DNA from 2 places in the Spartinivicinus marinus genome. Region 1 is predicted to be linked to the other one. Evidence: predicted binding sites of a transcription regulator. Region 1 holds the regulator's gene; the other holds the start of a gene.
The links. The regulator sigma-54, encoded in region 1, starts transcription at its own class of promoters, with help from an activator protein. The targets are predictions, from matches to a motif close to TGGCACNNNNNTTGCTNT.

Region 1 (5,244 bases):
GTGACCACCCGTACACCCAAGGGCAATGGTAATATAACTTCTATTATTTGCTTCAAAGCATGGCAGCCAACGTTCTACGAAGCGTTTGATGTCATCAAACATATCCAGCACTTGTTGTTGAGAACCTAAAAACTCTTTTACAGGCTCGTCTAGCCCTGAATATTGCCGTAAATGGGTGACCCAGTAGGGGTTTGGCAAACAGCGTACATCAAACACATAGTCAGCATCAATGGGGATTCCTTTTTTAAAACCAAATGACTGAAATAGCAGTGCCATGCTGCTATGTTGCTTGCGAGCAACGCGTTTACTTATGGTGTCCCGTAACTCATGAAGAGAAAGTTGGCTAGTGTCGATGGTTAGATCGGCCAGTCGAGCAATGGGCTCTAGCACTTCTTTTTCTTTTTTTATCGCTTCATCTAGTGAGCATTGTTGGCTGGATAGTGGGTGTTTACGTCGAGTTTCGCTGAAGCGTTTGAGTAGAGTGGCATGTTCTGCATCAAGGTAAATGATTTCAGCTTCGATTTTTTGCTCTCTCAGCGCATTCATGATGGATGGAAAGCGTCTTAAATCCTGAGAAAAATTTCGTGCGTCAATACTAATAGCAGCCTTATCATAAAGTGGCTCTTTTTCCATTTCATCAACAAAAGCAGGAAGTAAGCCAGCAGGCATATTATCAATACAATAATAGCCTTGGTCTTCCAGTACATGTAAGCCTGTACTTTTACCTGAGCCTGAACGGCCACTGATTATTATTAACTTCATATATACGCAGAGTGTTTTGTAAATTCTTACTATAACAGAGTTTAAATGATATACGGCAGTTAATTAAATAATAGCCGCCAGAGAAGCTATTTAAGCGAATATCATAAGAAAGCTCTCTTGCACACGAACTTAATTATTAAAGGCTGGCGACGATAAATTTATGCAGTAGGAACGCTTTGGATTGCTATATCAAATAAGTCTGGATTAGTGTCTGCTTGGCGCAAGTTATTGCGGTAGCTTGAGTTTTCAAATCGAGTGGCAAGTTCTTGTAAGATGGCGAGGTGCTCGTTAGTGGCTTCGGCAGGAACAACCAGAGCAAAAATAACGTCCACAGGGTGCCCGTCTATTGCATCAAAGTCGATGCCTTCTTCCAGTTTAAGCAGGCAGGCAAATGGTTTGTGGCAGCTTTCAAGGCGACAATGGGGAATGGCAATCCCATTCCCAAAGCCTGTGCTACCTAACCGTTCCCGATTGATTAAGTTATCAAATAGCTCGTTAGCATCAATATTACTGGAATACTCGGCTAATAGGTTGGCAATAAGCTGTAAAACACGTTTTTTACTCCCCCCTTGCACCCCGGTAAGGGTGCATTGTGGGAGAAGGAATTGTTCTATTTTCATGCTTTTTAAATAAATAAACTACTTTAACGAATACTGGCTCCCTGAAGTCGATCCAGGGTTTTCTCTTTGTGCTTGCTTAGCTGTCGGGCTAGTTTATCACTAAGTAAGTCAATTGCTGCATACATATCTTCAGATTCTGCTGTGGCGGCAATATCAGCACCCCTTACGTGCAAGTTGGCTTCTGCTTTTTGACGGAGTTTCTCAACACTTAGGGTGATTTGCACGTTAGTAATGCTATCAAAATGGTTTTCAATGCGATCGAGTTTTTTGATGACATATTGGCGCAACGCATCAGTCACTTCTACATGATGACCACTGATGTTAACTTGCATGCAACGACCTCCTAATAGGACTTAATGGTTGTTAACCAGCTTTACTGAATTGTAAGGCTGATTGTCAACTGCTTCATTACTGAACTGAGTGTAATGCCAGCAGATTTGGTATTGCTTGTTGCTAGTCAATATAACGCATAGTTAAGCGCTAATCTGTTTATACCTTTACACATGCATCTACTTTATACCAGCCGCTTTCGTTCATTAGAAGGCGGGATGGATAGAGACTCACGATACTTGGCAATTGTTCGTCTTGCCACTTTGATGCCTTGCTCTTCCAGTAAGCTTGCAATTTTGCTGTCACTTAATGGTTTTTTAGGGTTCTCCACTGATACTAATTTTTTAATAATAGCTCGGATAGCCGTAGATGAGCACTCCCCTCCTGATGAAGTACTAACATGGCTCGAGAAAAAATATTTCAGCTCAAAGATACCTCGTGGTGTATGCATGAATTTTTGGGTAGTCACCCGGGAGATAGTAGATTCATGCATACCGACTGCTTCAGCGATATCGTGAAGGACTAGTGGCTTCATTGCCTCTTCGCCATACTCTAAAAAACCTCGCTGATGCTCAACAATGCGAGTCGCAACTTTCATTAGCGTTTCATTGCGGCTTTGTAAGCTTTTTAAAAACCAACGGGCTTCTTGCAAGTGGTTTTTCAGGTAAGTGTTATCTGAACTGCTATCAGCTCGCTTAACCAGTGATGCATAGTTGTTATTAATGCGCAGCTTCGGCGTCGCTTCGGCGTTGAGCTCTACCAACCAGCGGTCATTATGCTTTCTGACAAATACATCAGGAATCACATATTCTGTTTCGGATGACTGGATATCGGCTCCAGGTTTTGGGTTAAGAGCTTGAATCAATTTAATGCTTTCGGCTAGTTCTTCTTCTTTAAGCTTAGTACGACGCATAAGCTGATTGTAGTCATGATGACCCAACAAACCTAAGTATTTGGCTACAATCAATCTGGCGTTATCAAGAAAAGGAGTATCTTCAGGTAAGTGTGATAGCTGAATCTGTAAGCATTCCTGCAAGCTTCTTGCAGCAACACCAACGGGATCAAAGTGTTGGAGGCGCCTTAAGACTATCTCCACTTCCTCTAGGGACATTTCTAATTCTGGATCTAAGCCTTCCCAAATCTCTTCAGTGCTACAACTGAGATAACCATCATTATTGATTGCATCAATGATAGCAATTGCTACCAAACGGTCATTATCTGACATGGGGGTTAAATTAAGCTGCCAATCCAAATGACTATGTAAGGATTCAGTGGTGCCATTGCGGTTGCTGAAGTCATACTCGTCATCATCTGCTGGAGCTGAGCTGATAGGGGCTGAAGATGTCTGGTAGATATCATCCCAGGCGCTATCAACGGGAAGATCATTGGGAATTTCTTCTGACCAGCTGGTTTCTTCTGAGCCATCATGACTGCTTTCTGATGTACTGCTGTCGTCTTGGCTTTTGGTGGAGTCCGAACCATTTAGGCCCGAACTGTTGAGCTGCTGAGGATCGTTGTCATCACTGTTTGTTGATGAGTTGTTATCAGACTCATCAGTCAGCTCAAGCATTGGGTTGGATTCAAGCGCCTGTTGAACTTCTTGCTGTAAATCCAATGTGGATAGTTGGAGTAATTTTATGGCTTGCTGCAGCTGCGGTGTCATCGTCAGCTGCTGGCCAATTTTCAAAACCAGGGATGGCTTCATTGCTAAACAATTACCTTATAGTGCAATCGTGCCTGTTTTGATTTGGCAAAGTCAACAACAATGGAAGTGAATTCAAAAGCGGTTACCTGAGTTGCTGCTGAACAAGCGACTGAATGTTTCCATTGCACCTATTATTGATTTATTGATTTCAATTGTGTGTTTATTTCAGTTGTTTACAGTATTGCTATTGTTGTTTCTTGTACTGGCTTTTTAACTGAACTACTCAAAATTATATGAGTATCCTTGCCAGTTGTCTTATATTTTAAAGTCGTGTCCGAGGTACACTTCTTTGACTTGTTGGTTGGTCATTACCGTTTGGGCATCACCCTCTGCGATAATGTGTCCCTCACTAACTATGTATGCATTCTCGCAAATATCAAGTGTTTCTCGAACATGGTGATCAGTAATCAGTACACCAATACCACGGTCTTTCAGGTGCCAGACAATATCTTTAATGTCTTTCACCGAAATTGGGTCAACCCCAGCAAAAGGCTCATCAAGTAGGATGAAAGAAGGCTCAGTTGCTAAGGCTCTGGCAATTTCTACCCGGCGGCGCTCTCCACCAGATAAACTCATACCCTTACTGTCTTTTATATGGGTGATATTGAACTCTTCAAGTAGTGAGTTAAGTTTTTCTTGGCGTTGCTTCCGATTGAGCTCTTTACGGGTTTCTAAGATAGCCAGTATGTTTTCAGTAACAGTTAACTTACGAAAAACAGAGGCTTCTTGTGGTAAGTAGCCAATACCTGCTTGGGCTCGTCCATGCATGGGGAAGTGAGTGATATCTTGTTCATCAATCCAGACGCTGCCATGATCTGATTGGACTAAACCAACTATCATGTAGAAGCATGTGGTTTTTCCCGCACCATTAGGGCCTAGTAGGCCAACTACCTGACCACTTTTAATTTGCAAGGATACATCTTTTACAACAGCACGGCCTTTATAACTTTTGGCAAGGTGCTCAGCTTTCAATATACTCATATACGACTATTGTTTCTTTTTGCTACGGGGTTGCAGTACCATTTCAACGCGGCTTTCATTGGTTTTACCGCCTTTGGCATTCACTTTCTGGGTTTTGGCAAAGTAGTCTATTTGGCTGCCAGTAAAGGTATTTCCTTCTTGGAATAGTTTGGCATTAGTGATTACTTCTACTTTTTCATTGGTAGCGTAGTATTTGATCGTGCGGCCATAAGCTTTAATGAGTTCTTTGTTTTCTGCTGGCTTTTCCCGGTAGTGAGCAGGACGACCTACTGCAACAATTTTGTTAATGCCATTACTGTCTGAATAAAGAGTGACTTTATCACCTCTTATTTGAATTGTACCTTGGGTAATAATGACATTGCCGGTGTAAATGTATACACCAGACTTATCATCAATATCAGCACTTTTGGCTTTAATATTGATGGGCTTGTCTTTGTCATTGGGAAGTGCCCAGCTTAACAGGCTAAGCCCTGCAGCTGAGATAGCAATAATCCCTACAATCAAATTACTGATTAACTTCATAGTGTCCCCTGACATTAGAAAACAGTTGAATTCTATCTTTTGCTAAAAATGCCCGCATGCCAACCCCTTGGGTGATAGAGCCATTGGGGGATGTTATCACAACTGGGTGCTGAGTATCGGCGACTTCTTCCTCGGCATAAAGGGTTAAAAAGTCGGTTTTTAGTAAAGTGCCAAGTTCACCATTGGACTTAAGCTCTTTGACTCTGACCTGGTCAGATAGCTCAAGGATATCGCCACCAGGTAATAACCGCCCATGTCTAGCCGTGGTTTTCCATTGATCGCTACTATTTGCCTTGTATAAGTCAATATTGGGTTGTGCTAACA
Region 2 (5,244 bases), 5.0 Mb from region 1:
GACGCCCGCGTAATAAAAAAACCAGTGCCATTGATTGATAAGTCTAAGTTACGCTCAGTAGGTTTAAGGTTACCCTGGCTAAACTGCTGTGCAACCGCTTGTACAATAACACCATTGCCCGCTTGACTGGCACTACCACCAAACGAACGTGAAAATAAATCATGAAACTCAGCCCTTGAGTTTTTAAAACCAATTGTACTCCCATTTGCTATGTTATTGCCTATTGCATCCAAATCAATCGTGGCTGCTTTTAAACCGCTTAAGCCAGTATTAAATCCCATACGACTATCCTCTCAGCATAACTGACTGCTACAGGTATGATCTCAAATGAGATACTTCCCTGAAATAGATACTACACTTGCTGTACTACATTGATTGCTATACCGTACACTGCGGGTATATTCATGAAGCTCTGGTTTTTACCTAATAAATGAGGACACCTCTAATAATTGTTATTGAATCCGTTTCACTTCATTGAGTCTCACCTCTCCTTGTACTCCTTCAACATTTAATAGCACATTATTTAAGCCACCCAAGGTAACACTATTAACATTCGCTCCTAACAAGGTATTTAGTGGCACTTGTTTTCCATCAATCTGGGTATACGCTTTAAAGCGGTATTTTCCTGCAGGCTGAGCTTGGTTATTATTATCTTTTCCATCCCAGCTAATATCTAGCTCACCTGCCAGCTGCTTACCTAAATTCATTTGTTTTATGGGCTGATTACTACTACTGCTGTATATTTCAACGAATAAATTATTAATCGGTTGTGGTATATCAATCACCCCAACTACTTTTCCTCCCGCTTCCAAATCACTGAAGGAGGTGGGTACCAATACTTTTCGTCCCACTAATGCTGAGGCCTGCAATGCCTGGCTGGAGTTAAATGCACTCGCCATTGACTCAACGGTTTGATTCAGATTTGTTATCCCTTCAACCGAACTGAATTGAGCCAGTTGGGCAACAAACTCTTCATTTTTTTGTGGATTCAATGGATCCTGATGCTTCATTTGGGTAATCATCAACTCTAAAAACTGATTCTTACCTAACTCCGTATTGGCATCATTTTGCTTCGGTTGCTGCAGTTTATATTTTTCTATAACTGCATTAGTCGCATTAGTGTTACTATTATTTGTTATTGGCGTGCTCATTGGAACACCTCACAGAACCTTCAATCAACAAAAGTACAATGCATACCAGCAATTGACTATTGCTACCCTTACTGCCCTAATGTCAGCACTTTCTGTAGCATTGTTTTTGCCGTATTCATAATTTCCACATTCGTTTGAAATGAGCGAGAGGCTGAAATCATATCGGTCATTTGCTCTACCACATTAATATTTGGGTAAAAAACATATCCTTCATTATTTGCCATCGGGTGATCCGGTTCATAACGCCTTTGTAAAGGCGCTTTACTTTCCACAATGGCTTTTACCATAACCCCTTTTTCAGGTTGCGGTTGTTGTTCATGCAAAAACTGATTAAAAGAGAGATCCTGTTGTGCTGGACTGATAGCAGTAAATACGGGGTACCGAGCGCGATAGGTTTTATCAATACTACTGCTCGCTGTTTCAGCATTAGCAATATTGCTAGCCACTGTATTCAGTCGAACCGACTGGGCCGACATCCCCGACCCAGAAATATTAAACACATTGACTAAAGCCATTGTTATTGCCCCTTAATTGCTTTGATTAAACCTTTAAACTTGCTGTTTAAAAACTCAAAGCTACTTTGATAATCCATTGCATTCCGAGCATAAATGGCATACTCCTGTTGGGTATCAACTGTATTACCATCAATGGCAGGCTGAATTGGAATACGATATAACAAATCTGCATCCTGTTTCTGCGATAAGCCGACTAAATGGTCTTGATGCGTTTGCTGCAACGGCAATTTATTGCCAGATTGTTGTGCCTCATTAACCCGATTCAATACCTGTTTAAAATCAATATCACGGGCTTTAAAACCAGGGGTATCGCTATTAACTAAATTATCAGCCAATAACTCTGCCCGCTTTCCTCTTAATAATAATGCTTGAGGATGAATCCCTAATGCCTGATCAAAATTAATAGCCATTTGCTCAATTACCACTTGCTAGATAGGAGGCAGTCATTGTTATTGACAATTTCAGAGCAATGCCTATGCCAGAAATAAATAATAATAAATACAACAACTTAGATAACAATGCCAGGAGGCAATCCGGCAATCTCGTGCCACACTACATTAGCCTGAATTATTCGGGTTAGCCCTATTGGTAACCTGAGCATGAACCAAAAGAAAAAGCTGTAGCACTAAATGGACAACAACAGTAGCAGACCACTACTGTTGTTTACGAAATAGAGTGATTACTGTTTTACTGTTTTAAGAGGAAGTTATCGCTTAATGATGAAAACCGTGGTTGTCATCCGATGAACGCATTGCTGATTCCAGATCACTTAAACAATCGACGACTTTAACACTGGCAGATTCCATTGACTCTAAATGTTTTAACACTTCTCTATGCTTACCTGCTAATTGTGCCTCAATTGCCTGAATACCACTGACATGCAACATCTTATGTGGTTCTTCCAAGTGACGATAAGCCATTAAGTTTTGATAATGCTTACCCTCACCATGATAATACCAATCACCCAGCCGACAATGGGCATGGTCAGGTATTGCCCCTTCCTGCACAGGCAACTGATGAATTAAATGACGATAAATAGATACTTTCCATGCAACATGATCTAGCTTCATGGTTTGAACAAAACTGGTGTTGGCTGATTCCTCGATAATACCTTGCATTTGCCGGGACATATTCAACACTTCATTCACAGTATTACCTATGTCAGCGGTTTCCTGGTTCACTGCTGTTGTCGCTTCTACCATTTTTTGAATTTGAGATGTGCTAACTTGAGTACCTTGCACCACTGTATCCACTAATGTGGAAATTTCATCGCTCGCTTCTCCTGCCTTTTGAGCTAAGTTACGGACCTCATCTGCCACCACCGCAAATCCCCTACCGGTTTCCCCAGCACGGGCAGCCTCGATGGCAGCATTTAACGCCAACAAGTTGGTTTGCTCAGAAATATCACGGATGACGCCAACAAACTGGGTGATTTGTGAGGCGACTTTTTCTAGATTCTGGACACTGTCAGCACTGTCGGTTGCAACTTCACTAATACCATTGACACGATTACTTAATGCCTCGAGTAATTTACCTGTATTGATAAATAATTCATCTGCATCCATTAGGTTGCCTTTTTCACCCTGTAACTGCTGTGCAGCACTGGCTAGCCCTTCTCGAATGTTTTGAATCATTTGCTCGCCATAGAAAAAGGTATTAATTAATTGCTTAAGATTTTCTGCACCACCTTTCGCTTCCCTTATTAAATCATCTTTACCATGCTCAGCCTCGTAAACGTTTTTTTCCAACTCAGCAACCTTATCTCGTAGCTGTTTATTTTCTTGCTCCAAATTAAAACACTGCTGCTTATATTTATTAGATCCAAACATAACAGAGCCTTTGTTTAAAACTGAAATAATCTAAAGAGACTGAAACCTTTCTTAATAGTGAAGCATAGAAGGTAATTGTCGCTTTTGTTAACTATTTATGGCTATTAAATTATGGCGATTAAATTTCTTAAGCTAATCAGCTTCCACCTAAAGAAATACCTATCCTGCTCACTTCTGCTGTTTACACTCTTTCATCAATCAATCTGGACGTATTATCAACGGGTAGCGATGACTGCTGAAAGCGTTGCAATAATTGCTGTTGTTGTTCAGTAATAGCAATATTATTGTTAGGTCTATCTGCTGGTATTAGGGCCTGACTTTGCCTATTTTGCTGATTAGCTGTTGATTGTAGCTGGGTAGCAGTTGCTTCACGATTAGCAGGTACCACCTGAGTAGAGGCTATTTCAGTCGTGGTATGGTTAGACGCTGGATTAGCATTGAGAGTTGAAGGGCTTCGATCTAGCTCACCATTAACTAAGCTATTATTCGTATTGGCTTGATCAGGTGTACGACTCACCACCGGTAGTTGTATCGGCAATTGAGAAAAGCCACCTATACCATTGATCGGCATTGAGCTCTCCACCCTGTGTATGGAAATGATTTGCTACATACAAGTTAAACCAGTTTAGTGATTTTCTCCACTTTGAATGGGACGTAAGTTATCTTAACGTTAGTTTTTGTACTACCTGCCGCATTTGTTTAATCAGAGGCTGTTTGGCTAATCCAGTTAAATTCCGTAAGCGCTCCCAGCTATATTGCTGCATTACTTTTTTTATCCATAAATGTTGTTCTGACTCTGTCAACTGCAACCATTGTTTAGGATGCTGTTGAATTTGCACTTGCAGCCAATTTCTTAACGGCACAATACAAGTTTCATATTGCCGATTACCAAAACCAAATGCATACACATCTTGTTGATCTTGCTCTGATAGTTCTATGTTATTCTGTTGATGACTACTTAAAATGGCAGTCACGATTTTATCATCCAAGCCTGGCCACAACTCAGCTAATTGTGAAATAAAATGATGGTGAAACCGAGAACTCATTTCAAGCACTTGTTTCGTCGCTTCAACCGAAACAGGTTTTGCCATTATTAAGGCATAACAGCCACTGCTCACTTCCCTAGTAATACCCAATCTGAGTGGTAAAAAACCTAATGACTGCCAAAAACCCTGCAACTGTAATGTAACACCATAAGCAACTGCTAGATAATCTTGTTCCGCTTTTACTTCATGATAAATATGATCAATTAACTGTCGCCCCACCCCTTGCCCCTGAATGGCAGGATGGACTGCTATACGGATAATTCTGACACAACGTAGCCTTGCTACTTGTTGATAACCACCATGAGCGACCAACGTTTGTGGTACTAAGTGCCCTTTAGGACGCCGTTTAGCTAAATAAATCGCATGGGTTAAATCCTCGTCTAGGGCACCTTCAAGCGCAGTTAAGCTGGCAGCAACGACTTCGCCATGATAAAACCCGAGCCAAATCTGTAAATTGGGGCCATCCAATAAGTGTCTTAAGTCGCCTGGTGTAGTACGATAATGAGCCATTATCAGCAACCCAAATAAACGCCTCAATAATTGTGGCTGTTGCACCAACATCTCAGGCGATATTTTTTTAAATATCAGATCTTTAGCCGTAAAATTAATTAATTGCTCATCTGCAACAGGCTCTGCATCCAGTAACAACGCATCAAAACAAAAATTTTCTAATGGGTCATTTGACTGCCAGCGAATCGGCTGA

Region 2: the regulator sigma-54 is predicted to act here: its motif matches at 2,130-2,147, upstream of flgB (flagellar basal body rod protein FlgB).

The regions. Positions count from the first base shown of each region.
Region 1 covers NZ_JAPJZK010000001.1:1,230,814-1,236,057, reverse strand. Annotated here, with positions in the region: gene rapZ (RNase adapter RapZ) at 1-762, opposite strand, end outside; gene ptsN (PTS IIA-like nitrogen regulatory protein PtsN) at 921-1,382, opposite strand; gene hpf (ribosome hibernation-promoting factor, HPF/YfiA family) at 1,406-1,714, opposite strand; gene OQE68_RS05810 (RNA polymerase factor sigma-54) at 1,897-3,417, opposite strand; gene lptB (LPS export ABC transporter ATP-binding protein) at 3,673-4,398, opposite strand; gene lptA (lipopolysaccharide transport periplasmic protein LptA) at 4,405-4,920, opposite strand; gene lptC (LPS export ABC transporter periplasmic protein LptC) at 4,904-5,244, opposite strand, start outside.
Region 2 covers NZ_JAPJZK010000001.1:6,213,412-6,218,655, forward strand. Annotated here, with positions in the region: gene OQE68_RS27310 (flagellar hook-basal body complex protein) at 1-281, opposite strand, end outside; gene OQE68_RS27315 (flagellar hook assembly protein FlgD) at 453-1,151, opposite strand; gene flgC (flagellar basal body rod protein FlgC) at 1,220-1,666, opposite strand; gene flgB (flagellar basal body rod protein FlgB) at 1,669-2,076, opposite strand; gene OQE68_RS31140 (CZB domain-containing protein) at 2,380-2,784, opposite strand; partial or broken gene OQE68_RS30690 (methyl-accepting chemotaxis protein) at 2,764-3,495, opposite strand; gene OQE68_RS27340 (hypothetical protein) at 3,677-4,066, opposite strand; gene OQE68_RS27345 (tRNA(Met) cytidine acetyltransferase TmcA) at 4,155-5,244, opposite strand, start outside.